Regions from separate parts of the Streptomyces sp. NPDC085937 genome, predicted to be linked through region 3. Evidence: riboswitches for the same ligand, from Rfam matches in the RefSeq annotation. Region 3 holds a riboswitch; each other region holds the start of a gene.

Region 1 (4,268 bases), on a different contig from region 3:
CGACCGTCCCGAGGGACTCCCGTGCGGCGTTGAGGCGGGCCTGCGCCCGGGCCGTCTCGTCCTGAAGGTCGCGCAGCCGCTGCCGGGCCGAGTCCGCCTTCTCCTTCGCGCCGTTGTACTTCTCGGTGGCGACCTCCGCCTCACGGTGGAGCCGGTCCACGTCGGCCCCCGCCGGCGCCGGCCGAGGCGCGGCGTGTCCCGCTCCGCCGAAGCCGGCCGCGGTGGCCGCTCCGGCGAGGACGACGGTGACGGCCGCACGGGCCGTGGTGCCGCCCACCGGACGCTGTCGGACCCTGCGGTGCGCTGCCACCCTCGCTGCCGTCCTTCCCATGACCGCCCGCCGCGGCCGGGCTCTCGTCCGGCGGTCCGGCGGCGGGGTGACAGGGGAGCCGTCCGCCGCCGGACCTTTCTTCGGCGGTGGTGTCCGGCCGCCGCTCCTGGTCCGAGCGGCGATGCAGAGCCGGTCACCTGGTGCAGGACGCTAGGCCGGGGCGCGCGGGATCGGATACGGGTTGTGCGGAACTGACATCCCCGGAGCGCTGGGTGACCGTAAGTGACAGCGATCTTGTTCCCGGTGCTTCGTTCTCACTCTGGGTGATGACCGATGTGGTGAAGGCGGGAAGGGCGAGGGCGGCGGAATGCTATGAGACGCCCCTGGCTAGGCTCCGGCCTCATGGACGTACTCATCCACCTCTTCGTCGGTCTGCACATCATCGGCATCGCGTCGCTGCTCGGCGGTTTCCTCACCCAGATGAAGGCGATGGGCGCGGGCACCGCCCGTTTCGTCCCGGCGATGCTGCACGGCGCGCTGACGATGCTGGTCACCGGTGTGGTGCTGGTGGGCCTCAACCAGGCCCAGGATTACTCCGTCGACAACGTCAAGATCGGCGTGAAGCTGGCCGTGCTGATCGTGATCCTCGGCCTGGTCTACGTGAAGCGGGACGAGGAGAAGGTGGACAAGGGCGTCTTCGGCCTGGTCGGCCTGCTGACCGTGGCGAACATCTTCATCGCGGTCCTCTGGACCTGAGCCCCGGGCCCCGGCAAGCCGGACCCACCTCCCCCGCCGACCGCGCCCTCACCGGCCCGGTCGGCGGTTTCGTATCCACGCTTGTCAGCGCGTCCAAGGGCAGCCGACGCGCGGCGGCCCGGGATCACACGCTCATGATTGCGGCCCGTCAGGCCGGGCGGACGATGCTGTGGATCGCGGAGTCGCCGTCGTAGTAGATGGACTCCTCGCGTACGTAGGCGCCGGGCTTCGGGGCGTGGATCATCATGCCGTTGCCGATGTAGATGCCCACGTGGGTGACGTCGTCGTAGAAGAAGACCAGGTCGCCGGGCTGTGCCTGGGACACCGGGACGGCGGTGCCGGCGTTCACCTGGTCGTAGGTGGTGCGCGGCAGGGAGACGCCGGCGGCCTTCCAGGCGGCCTGGGTGAGCCCCGAGCAGTCGTAGGAGCCCGGCCCGGTCGCGCCCCAGACGTACGGCTTGCCGATCTGCGCGCGGGCGAACGCGAGGGCCTTCTCGGCCTTGGTGCCGTACGAGGAGTCGGCCGGCGGGGTGTCGGTCGAGCCGGTGGACCCGGAACTTGCGGACCCGGAGCCGTCCGAGGTGCCGGCGCCCTGCTGCGCGGCCTCCTCGCGGGCCTGCTCCTGCTCCGCCTGCTGGCGGGCCAACTCCGCCGCCTTGCGGGCGGCCTCCTCCTGCTTCCGCTTCTCGATCGCGGCGAGCCGCGCCTTCTCCTCGGCGGTCAGCTGTGCCATCAGCTCGCGCGCGTCGGCGAGCTTCTTCTGGACGGTGGCCTTGGCCGTCTTCAGGTCGCCCTGCGTCTCGGTGAGCGTCCGGAGGCTCTCGGTGGCCTCCTTGCGCTTCATCATCGTCTCGGACTGCTGGGTGACGTAGTCGTCGACCGCGTCCTTCTGCCGGCCGGTCATCCGGTCCAGCACCCGTCGCTGGTCGAAGAGGTCCTGCGGGGTCTGCGCGAGCAGGAACGTCGCCGTGTCGGGGAGGCCGGCGCCGGTGCGGTACTGCGCGGCGGCGTAGGAGCCCAGCTCCTCGCGCGCCTCGTTCAGCGACTGGGTGCGCTTGGCCACGTCGTCGAGCAGGGTGTCGACGCGCTTGCGCTGCTTGGTGGTCTTCTCCTTGGCCGCGTTGTACTTCTCGGTGGCCGACTCGGCCTGGCGGTAGAGGTCGCCGACCTTCTTCTCGACCTCCTCCAGGCTCGGCCGGTCGTCGTCCGTGGGAGCGGCCTGGGCGGTCTGGGAGAGCAGGGCCACGGAGGTGAGCGCGGCCGTGGCCAGGGCCGGGGTGCGTATGCCTGCCACGCGCGTGCCCGGGGTGCGCGACTTGCGGTGCGACGCCAAGGGAGGCGACTCCTTCCGTACTCCGCCTACCGGGTTAGCTGTCGGGTTCGGGCGGTGGAAGGGTTGCCCTACGGCCCGCTCCCTGAGGGAGTGGTCCGATTCACCCCAAGTCTCGGTGGGTCCCCGGCTCCGGCTGCCACGGCGGACAGTGACGGACTCGGCGGGGGCCGCGCGGCCCGGCGAGGTTCGCCGGCGGGGGACGAGCGGCCCGAACCGCACCGTAGCCAACTGGTGTGGCCCCTGTGAAGGTTGATGGGTGATATGCCCGATACATTTTCGTGACCTTGTTCGTGGGGTCACTCTCGGTGAGACGGCGGGCGTGGAGGGTGCCCGCCGCGGGACCACGCAGAGGAAGCCGCAGGACCGCGCAGGGGAAGCCGTGTGATGTTTCCGGGGCGGCCCCGGGTTGTCGGTGCGGCGCCCTAGACTCGGAGAGCGATGAGCAGCCTCTTTGACGACAGCTTCCTGGCGGACCTCCAGGCCCAGCGGGGCCCCGCGGACGAGCCCCCGCCGCCACCCGAGGACGAGCACGCCCCGGAGCCCCTTCCGGACGACCTGTTCGGCGGGAAGTTCGACGCGCCCCCGGAGCGGGACGCGTACTACCGCGACGGCGCCCCCCGCCCGGTGATCGACGCCGCCGCGCTGCTGGAGGGGCTGAACGACAACCAGCGCGCCGCCGTCGTGCACTCCGGCTCCCCCCTGCTCATCGTGGCCGGAGCCGGGTCCGGCAAGACCCGTGTGCTCACCCACCGCATCGCGCACCTGCTCGCCGAGCGGGGCGTCCACCCGGGCCAGATCCTCGCGATCACCTTCACCAACAAGGCCGCGGGCGAGATGAAGGAGCGCGTCGAGCAGCTCGTCGGCCCGCGCGCCAACGCCATGTGGGTCATGACCTTCCACAGCGCGTGCGTGCGCATCCTGCGCCGGGAGTCCAAGAAGCTCGGCTTCACGTCGTCCTTCTCGATTTACGACGCCGCCGACTCCAAGCGTCTGATGGCCCTGGTCTGCCGCGACCTGGACCTCGACCCCAAGCGTTTCCCGCCGAAGTCCTTCAGCGCCAAGATCAGCAACCTGAAGAACGAGCTGATCGACGAGGAGGACTTCGCCGCGCAGGCGACCGACGGATTCGAGAAGACCCTCGCCCAGGCGTACGCGCTCTACCAGTCCCGGCTGCGCGAGGCGAACGCGCTGGACTTCGACGACCTGATCATGACGACGGTCAACCTGCTCCGCGCCTTCCCGGACGTCGCCGAGCACTACCGCCGCCGTTTCCGGCACGTCCTGGTCGACGAGTACCAGGACACCAACCACGCCCAGTACGCCCTGGTGCGCGAGCTCGTCGGAGGCGCCTCCGAGCACCCCGTCGACGTGCCGCCGGAGGCCGAGGTGCCGCCCGCCGAGCTGTGCGTGGTGGGCGACGCCGACCAGTCGATCTACGCCTTCCGCGGCGCGACGATCCGCAACATCCTCCAGTTCGAGGAGGACTACCCGGACGCGACGACGATCCTGCTGGAGCAGAACTACCGCTCCACGCAGACCATCCTCTCCGCCGCGAACGCGGTCATCGAGCGCAACGAGTCCCGCCGTCCCAAGAACCTGTGGACCAACGCCGGCTCGGGCGCGCTCATCACCGGGTACGTGGCGGACACCGAGCACGACGAGGCCCAGTTCGTCGCCGACGAGATAGACCGCCTCACGGACGCGGGCGAGGCCAAGGCCGGCGACGTCGCCGTCTTCTACCGCACCAACGCCCAGTCCCGTGTGTTCGAGGAGATCTTCATCCGCGTCGGCCTGCCCTACAAGGTCGTCGGCGGGGTGCGCTTCTACGAGCGCAAGGAGGTCCGGGACGTCCTGGCCTACCTGCGGGTGCTCGCCAACCCCGAGGACTCGGTGCCGCTGCGCCGCATC
Region 2 (4,268 bases), on a different contig from region 3:
GTAGACCTCGTTGGAGCCGCTGTCGTAGCCCCAGACGTCCTTGCCGTCGTGGATGAGGCTGTACTCCGCCGCGTTCTCCAGCAGGGAGAGCTTCTGGCGGTCCGGGCCGTCGGCCGCGACCCGCAGGGTGTGCATGCCGGAGGCCAGCTCGGTGAGCCGGCCGGACGGGTCGGCGGAGGAGCCGCCCTCCTCCCCGGAGCCGACCGCGCCGGACAGCAGACCGCTCTCCAGCCCGCCGAGGTCCGGCAGTCCGAGGTCGGTGGTGATCTTCACGGTGCCGGACAGGTGCTCCACGTCCGACTGCGCGATCTTCTCGATGAGCTGGGCGGCGGTGATCTCCGGCAGATCCGGGTCACCGGAGTCGGCGAGCGCCGGGACGAGTCCGATCGTCGCGGCCGCCACGCCCATCACGGTGACAGGGACGACGTACCGGGCGGCCCTGCGCCGCAGCGTGCGCGGCTCCTCGGCCTCTCCCGCGGTCGTCTTGTCGTCGGATGCGTACGGTGCCATGTGTGCCCTCCGTCGTCGGCGGCGGCTTCCGTCTCGTGTCCTCACACCAGTCTCGGCCCGAGCCGCCATTCTCACCCGAACCGGTGAGAAGTGGTGTTGTCCGTCGTGTTCCATCTGACCAAACCCCGACGGCGGAATCGTCAGACCGCGGGCTCAACTGCGCGTACTGCTGCGGTATGACACGGGACGACGGTGCCTCACCCGCCCCGTAGGGGTCACCCGGGTGCGGAAGGCGTACGGGGCCGTACGGGCGCCGGTCAGCCGGCCCGGTGCACGACCGCGTCGCACAGCTCGACCAGCGCTGCCTTGGCGGGACCGTCGGGCAGCGGGGCGAGCGCGGCGCGCGCCTCCTCGGCGTAGCGCACGGTGTCCCGGCGGGCCTGCTCCAGGGCGGGGTGGGCGCGCAGCAGCCGCAGCGCCTCGGCGTGCCGGGCGTCGTCGGTGAGGTCGGAGTCGAGCAGCTCGCACAGGGCGACGTCCTCGGCCAGCCCCAGCCGGGCCGTCCGCTCGCGCAGCCGCAGCACGGGCAGGGTGGCGATGCCCTCGCGCAGGTCCGTGCCGGGGGTCTTGCCCGACTCGTGGGAGTCCGAGGCGATGTCCAGGACGTCGTCGGCGAGCTGGAAGGCGACGCCGAGCCGCTCGCCGTACTGGGTGAGGACGTCCACCACCGTCTCGTCGGCGCCGGACATCATCGCGCCGAACCGGCAGGAGACCGCCACCAGGGAGCCGGTCTTGCCGCCGAGCACGTCCAGGTAGTGGTCGACCGGGTCGCGTCCGTCCTGGGGGCCCGCGGTCTCCAGGATCTGTCCGGTGACCAGCCGCTCGAACGCCTCGGCCTGCACCCGCACGGCCTCCGGGCCGAGGTCGGCCAGGATGTGCGAGGCGCGGGCGAAGAGGAAGTCGCCGGTGAGTACGGCGACCGAGTTGCCCCAGCGGGCGTTGGCGCTCGCGACCCCGCGCCGCACCTCGGCCTCGTCCATCACGTCGTCGTGGTACAGCGTGGCCAGGTGGGTCAGCTCCACCACCACGGCCGACGGCACCACACCGGGGGCGTAGGGGTCGCCGAAGCGGGCGGCGAGCATCACGAGCAGCGGACGGAACCGCTTGCCTCCGGCCCGCACCAGATGCTGGGCGGCCTCCGTGATGAACGGCACCTCACTCTTGGTGGCCTCGAGCAGCCCTTCCTCGACAGCCGTCAATCCGGCCTGGACATCGGCTTCCAGAGCCTGGTCCCGCACGCTCAGCCCGAACGGCCCGACGACGGTCACGAGGGGTCTCCTGTCTGCTGGTGTCTGCTGGCGGTTACACGGTTTGTCGATAGGTCGCTGCCACCACTCGAGTCAGCGTATCCGGTCACCTTTCGATCACCGCCAGGGCCCGGGGTCACAAGCAGGGCGATAGGGGATCAGAAGCGGAGTGTTTTTGATCGGCTGATAGCAACGGACATTCCTCTGTTTCCCGGACACAGTGACCGGTGAACCATCCTGCCCGCCCTGACGTCCGATTTGCCGTCATTGCTGTGCGAATTCCTGTACGCCACAAATGCGCTCACGTCCCCCGTCCCGTGAGGTGAGTCACGCGTGAGCACGTCGGCCGGCCACGCGCCCACGGCGTCGTCATCCCGCCCCACGCAACGGAGTTGACGCTTGGCGATCGCAAAGGATCAAGCGCGCAAAACCACCCACCTCAAGATCAAACGGTGTCTTGCGTGAGCGTCGCACTTGTTCCCGACATGTGCTCTCGCATACGTTCCGGGCCTGCCGGGTGGACGCCTAGTCCTGCCGCCACCCGCATCACACCCGACGACGAACTCACGCACGGCAGGAGCGGGGGACCCAGGTAAGCCGCCGTACCGGACATCGCGCCGGGACGGCTCGGGGTGAAGCCATGCCCGCAGGGGCACGGCCGGGCACTCTCCTCGCCCGAACCCGACAGCTCACCTCGCAGGCGTAGGAGAGGAACCCAGACATGCCCGTCATCGCTTCGTCCCGCCGCCGCCTCGTCCGCTCCCTCGCCGTCGCCGGCACCGGGGTCGCCGTGGTCGCGCTGCCGCTGTTCGGCGCCACCGGCGCCTCCGCCGCGACCACGACCCAGGCCACGACCGCCGCCTCCACGACCGCGTACCCGGAGAACCTCGACGGCTGGATCCGCGAGGCGATGGACGTCATGGCGCAGAACGGCATCCCGGGCTCCTACGACTCCATCCACCGCAACATCATGCGGGAGTCGTCCGGCAACCCGGCCGCCATCAACCTGTGGGACTCCAACGCCGCCATGGGCACCCCGTCGAAGGGCCTGCTGCAGGTCATCGACCCGACCTTCCAGGCGTACCACGTGCCCGGCACGGCCTTCGACCCGTTCGACCCGGTCGCCAACATCGCCGCGGCCTGCAACTACGCCGCCGACCGCTACGGCTCGATCGACAACGTCTTCGGCGCGTACTGAGCCGACCGCTGACGGCCGACCCCGGCCGTCCGCCCGAACAGTCGCTCGAGGACGACGGCCACGCCGTCGTCCTCGTTCGACAGGGTGACCTCGTCGGCCACCGCCTTGAGCTCGGGGTGCGCGTTGGCCATGGCGACGCCGTGGCCCGCCCACCGGAACATGGGGACGTCGTTCGGCATGTCGCCGAAGGCGACCGTGTCCTCGGGACGCAGCCCCAGGTGCTCGGCGGCCAGCGCCAGACCGGTCGCCTTGGTGACCCCGCACGGCTGGAGCTCCACCGTCCCCGGCCCCGACATGGTCACCGTGGCCAGCGAGCCCACCACGGACCGGGCCGCCGCCGCCAACGCGTCGTCCGAGAGCCGCGGATGGCGCAGCAGCACCTTGCTGATCGGCCGCGCCCACAGGTCGTCGCGCCGCTCCACCGGAACCGACGGGAGCGTCGGATGCGGCATCCGGTAGCCCGGTTCGATCAGCGTCAGCCCGTCGACCCCGTCCTGGTCGACCGCGGCGTACACCTCACCCACCTCGGCCTCGATCTTGCCGAGCGCGGTCTCCGCCAGCTCCCGGTCCAGCCGGACCGACCACAGCATCCGGTCCGTCCCGGCGTCGTAGACCTGCGCCCCCTGTCCGCACACCGCGAGTCCGGTGCAGCCGAGGTCGCCGAGCAGCGACCGCACTCTGGGGGCCGGGCGGCCCGTCACCACGAGGTGCCGGACGCCGGCGCGCTCCGCCCGCGCGAGGGCGGCGAGGGCGCGGTCGGAAAGGGTGTCGTCACCGCGCAGCAGCGTCCCGTCCAGGTCGGTGGCGATGAGAGAACAATCGGTGGGTGCGGCCATGATCAGAGAATACGGACAAGAGGACCGTCCGATTCACCGCGCCCGTATGCCCTCGCTTCGGGTGCCGTTTCCCTTCTTTCGGCGCCCGATCGGGACCGGTTGAGAACCGTTTCCCCGATGGGTCGGAACACGGTGCGCCGCCTGACGTTCCGGTGTCCCTCGCGTCGGTGCGGGCCGGGCGGATCCGGGACGCCCGCCCGGCAGGCCACGGACGTCGCCGAATTAACAGGGACTCACCCGGACGCGACCCCGTAACGTGTGGCACGGCCACGGACACGTGGCCCACCCGCGCACACGAAAGCGAGGCAGCACCCGATGCCCCCCTTCGATGTCCCCGAGGGCGATCCCTTCGGCCCGCACAACCTGCCGTACGGCGTGTTCTCGCCCCCCGGTTCGGCGGACCGCACCGTGGGCGTCCGGCTGGGCGACCACGTCCTCGACGCCGGCGCGGCGGCACACGCCCTGGGCTCCCCCTAC
Region 3 (4,268 bases):
TATCCTCACTCAGGTCTCCGGCGACCATCTGGAGGTGATCAAGCTGATCCCTCCGCTGATCATCGACGAGGACGACGTGAACCGGTTCGTGGACGCCTTCACCGCGGTGATGGACGACGCCCACGAGGGCGGGCTCATCTGGGACTTCGGCAAGACTTTGGTGAAGCAGGCGGTCGCCAACCGCTGACGTCGCCAACCGCGGCCCGCGCGGTCGCACCTCGCGGGCCGCGGCGAGCGGGCGGAACCCTCACCGGTCGCCGAGGCCGGCATCGCTCACCGGTCGCCGAGGCCGGCATCGCTTTGCCCCAGAGGCAAGGAAATTGCCTCTGGGGCAAGGTCGGGTGCTCAATGGAGGCATGAGCTCCTCCGAGACCGAGCCGCGGGACGAGCCTGCCGAGGCGCTCCCCGCGGTCGCTCCGCAGCTGCGCGCCCTGCGCCGACGGTCCTCCCTGACGCTGGAGGCCGCCGCCCGGCAGGCGGGCCTGTCGCCCGCCCACCTCTCCCGGCTGGAGACGGGGCAGCGCCAGCCCTCGTTGCCCATGCTGCTCTCCCTGGCCCGGATCTACGGCACGACCGTCTCCGAGCTGCTCGGGGAGTCGGCCGCCGACCGGGACGCCGTGGTGCGCGCCGCGGACATGGAACCCACGGCGGCCGGCGGCTGGACGTACTGGCAGGCCGGTGCGGCCGGGCGCGGCATGCAGGCCCTGCGGGTCCAGGTGCCGCACGGCTCCCAGGGCGACATCGTGCGCGTCCACCCCGGTGAGGAGTGGCTGTACGTCCTCAAGGGGCGGCTGCGGCTGCACCTCGGCGACACCCTGCACCGGCTCGGTCCGGGAGACAGCGCGCACTTCGACTCGCTGACCCCGCACCGCATCGCCGCCCAGGACCCCGACGGGGTCGAGCTGCTGTTCGTCCACACCCTGCTGCAGAGTCCCACGGCCGCCCTGTGCCTGGGCCCGACCCATGGAGAGACACCGTGACCGGGAAAGACATGGAAGAGAAGCTCCCGAGGGCCCTGTGGGTGAGGCTGTTCGTCTACGTCGTGGTCGGGCACCTCTTCGCGGCCTTCATCTACTTCCTCTTCGAGATGGCGCCGAAGAAGTGAGCACGCCGGGGCACACGGACGTCAGTCGAGCAGGCGCTCGCGCAGCCGCTCCCGGTGGGCGGGCGTGATGCCGAGCCCCTGCTCCAGGTACGCGTCCACCCCGCCCCAGGTCTCCTCGATCGTCTCGAAGGCCGCCGCCAGGTACTCCTCGCGCGCGTCGAAGAGCGGGCTGAGCAGCTCCATGACCTCGGGGGAGTAGGTGTCGGGGGAGCTGCCGCTGCGGCGCACCTTGTACCGGCGGTGCTTGGCGTTGGACTTCAGGTAGTCCTCGACGATCGCGTCCCGCTCCACGCCCACGGCGAGGAGCGTCACCGCGATCGAGAGTCCCGCGCGGTCCTTGCCGGCCGCGCAGTGCATCAGCGCGGGCACGCTGTCCTCGGCGAGAGCGCCCAGCACCTGGGAGTGCTCGCCGGTGCGTGCCTTGATGGTCGTGCGGTAGGAGTTGATCATCCGGTCGGCGCCCTGGCCGTCGGAGAGGATCGCGCGCAGCTGGTCGATGTCCCCGTCGCGCACCATCTTCCAGAACTCCGCACCGTCGGCCGGGTCGCTGAGCGGCAGGTTCACGTTCCGCACGCCGGGCAGCTCGACGTCAGGCCCTTCCAGCTTCTGGTCGGCCGCGTTGCGGAAGTCGAACACCGTGTGCAGGCCGAGCGAGGCGAGGAAGGCGGCGTCCTCCGCGGTGGCGTGGGCGAGGTGGCCGCTGCGGAACAGCACGCCGTGCCGCACGCGCCGGCCGTCCACGGTCGGCAGTCCACCGACGTCGCGGAAGTTGCGCACCCCGGTCAGCTGGGGCTCGGTCGACGGGATCTCCTGCGTCACGGACGGCTCCTCCCACTCGGTGCCGTCGCCGCGGCTCGTCGACGGGCACCACTCGACGATACGACATGCCTGCCAGGGGCAATGAGTTGTCCACAGGGCAGATGCGGGGCGAGCGAGGCGTACCCGCACTGTCCGATCTTGATTGTTTCTGTTGGATTGCGTGAAGGTCTCGAGGGGCGGCCGACAGGAAGATTCAGATGTCGCGAATACTCCGGGTGACCCGTCGCGCTTGTGCTGATTGATGCGTTATGTCCGTTTAGATCACTTGGTCATAAAGCGCCCTGATAGAACGGGAATTGAGGATGAGGTGCGTGAGCATCGTCATATCGGTGACCGTGCGCTGTCGCCATGCTCACGTAATTCCCGTTCACGGCAGGGGAATTCGATCCCGATCCACTTGCGCGGTCCACGCAGGGTGACGTCATTTCCCCCTTTCGATCACGGAAAAAGCCGGTTCGCGGGAACACGCGCTTGTTTCGCCGCGTCGAGGTCGCTTACGTTCCCAACCGATCCGGACGGACGCCTAATCCTGCCGCCGCCCGGAGCCCGCACACACTGACCCGACGCACGGCAGGAGCGGGGGACCCACAGGTACAACCGCCTGTTCCGGACCCCGGACAACAGGCTTGGGGTACAGCCGCGCAGCGACGCGGCCGGACATCTCCAGTCCGCACCCGACAGCTCACCTCGTAGGCGCCGGAGAGGAATTCGACATGCCCGCGAAGGGTAAGCACCGCCGTACCAAGGCTCAGCGTTTCACCCGCTCCATCGCCGTCGCCGGAACCGGTGGCGCCGCACTCGCCCTGCCGCTGCTCGGCGCCACCGGCGCGCACGCCGCGACCCCGCAGTCGGCCCCCCAGAAGGCCGTTCAGTCCCTTTCCGTCTCCAGCCACCAGGCCACGGGCGACAAGGGCGACGAGGCCCGTACGTACACCGTGAAGGCCGGCGACTACCTCGCCAAGATCGCCGAGGCGGAGCACGTCGACGGCGGCTGGAAGAAGCTCTACGCGGACAACCGCGAGGCCGTGGGCGAGGACCCGTCGCTCATCCACCCGGGTCTGAAGCTGTCCCTCCAGGGTGAGGCCGCCAAGAGCGCCCCCCGGCAGTCGACTTCGCCGCAGGAGTCGAAGCCCGCCGCGCCCAAGGCCGAGAAGCCGGCCGCGCCCAAGGCGGAGAAGCCCGCCGCGAAGCCGGCGCAGAAGTCGTCCGAGGAGTCCTCCTCCGGGGCCTCCACCCAGACCACCTCCGGCTTCACCTCCCCGGTGTCCGGCGGCGGCGTCGGCACCGCCTACAAGGTGGCCGGCGGCATGTGGTCCAGCGGCTACCACACCGGTGTCGACTTCGTCGTCCCGACCGGTACCCCCCTGAAGGCCGTCGGCGCCGGCACCGTCGTCTCCGCCGGCTGGGGCGGCGCGTACGGCAACCAGGTCGTCATCCAGCTGAACGACGGCCACTACGCCCAGTACGCCCACCTGTCCTCCCTGTCCGTCTCGGCGGGCCAGACGGTGAGCGCCGGCCAGCAGGTCGGCCTCTCCGGTGCGACCGGCAACGTGACCGGCCCGCACCTGCACTTCGAGATCCGCACCAGCCCGAACTACGGCTCGGACGTGGACCCGCTCTCCTACCTGCGCTCCAAGGGCGTCGCTCTCTGACCCCTGGCGGCACCCTTCCTGACACGCGCGCCGAAGGCCGACCCCGATCCACGGGGCCGGCCTTCGGCGTATTCCGGGCTTGGTCAACATTTGAGAGTGGCTTATCTCACCGCACGTCAACCCTCCCTTACGGTCGCGTAGGTCACATCGGAAGGTGAATCATGTCCGGCTGTGGCAGACGATTCGAAGAGTGACAAGGCAAGAGTGATCGGGTCGTACGTGGCGGTGGGGGACAGCTTCACCGAGGGCGTCGGCGACCCCGGCCCCGGCGGGTCGTTCGTCGGCTGGGCCGACCGGCTGGCCGTCCTGCTCGCCGACCGCAGGCCCGAGGGCGACTTCCGGTACGCCAACCTCGCCGTGCGCGGCAAGCTGCTGGACCAGATCGTGGCCGACCAGCTTCCCCGGGCGGTGGAACTCGCCCCCGACCTGGTCTCGTTCTGTGCGGGCGGCAACGACATCCTGCGCCCGGGCACCGACCCGGACGAGGTGGCCGAGCGCTTCGAGCGGGCCGTCGCCCGGCTCGCCGCGACGGCCGGCACGGTCCTGGTGACCACCGGGTTCGACACCCGTGGCGTCCCCCTGCTCAAGCATCTGCGCGGCAAGATCGCCACGTACAACGGGCACGTGCGGGCCGTCGCCGACCGCTACGGCTGCCCGGTGCTCGACCTGTGGTCCCTGCGCAGCGTGCAGGA

What was found. A riboswitch is a leader RNA that binds a small molecule or an ion and turns the genes downstream of it on or off. The one in region 3 is predicted to bind cyclic di-AMP.
Region 1: another riboswitch for cyclic di-AMP. It lies ahead of ACIF8S_RS03450 (NlpC/P60 family protein); the one in region 3 lies ahead of ACIF8S_RS32415 (peptidoglycan DD-metalloendopeptidase family protein).
Region 2: another riboswitch for cyclic di-AMP. It lies ahead of ACIF8S_RS25150 (transglycosylase SLT domain-containing protein); the one in region 3 lies ahead of ACIF8S_RS32415 (peptidoglycan DD-metalloendopeptidase family protein).

The regions. Positions count from the first base shown of each region.
Region 1 is NZ_JBITSH010000001.1:787,165-791,432, forward strand. It holds gene ACIF8S_RS03440 (NlpC/P60 family protein) at 1-310, opposite strand, end outside; gene ACIF8S_RS03445 (hypothetical protein) at 674-1,027, shown strand; gene ACIF8S_RS03450 (NlpC/P60 family protein) at 1,176-2,360, opposite strand; cyclic di-AMP (ydaO/yuaA leader) riboswitch at 2,368-2,514, opposite strand; gene pcrA (DNA helicase PcrA) at 2,799-4,268, shown strand, end outside.
Region 2 is NZ_JBITSH010000013.1:11,377-15,644, forward strand. It holds gene ACIF8S_RS25140 (outer membrane lipoprotein carrier protein LolA) at 1-510, opposite strand, end outside; gene ACIF8S_RS25145 (polyprenyl synthetase family protein) at 768-1,778, opposite strand; cyclic di-AMP (ydaO/yuaA leader) riboswitch at 2,304-2,473, shown strand; gene ACIF8S_RS25150 (transglycosylase SLT domain-containing protein) at 2,479-2,955, shown strand; gene ACIF8S_RS25155 (HAD family hydrolase) at 2,919-3,791, opposite strand; gene fahA (fumarylacetoacetase) at 4,107-4,268, shown strand, end outside.
Region 3 is NZ_JBITSH010000025.1:3,816-8,083, forward strand. It holds gene ACIF8S_RS32395 (aspartate aminotransferase family protein) at 1-187, shown strand, start outside; gene ACIF8S_RS32400 (helix-turn-helix domain-containing protein) at 357-980, shown strand; gene ACIF8S_RS32405 (DUF6126 family protein) at 992-1,105, shown strand; gene ACIF8S_RS32410 (tyrosine-protein phosphatase) at 1,127-1,924, opposite strand; cyclic di-AMP (ydaO/yuaA leader) riboswitch at 2,473-2,633, shown strand; gene ACIF8S_RS32415 (peptidoglycan DD-metalloendopeptidase family protein) at 2,638-3,576, shown strand; gene ACIF8S_RS32420 (SGNH/GDSL hydrolase family protein) at 3,781-4,268, shown strand, end outside.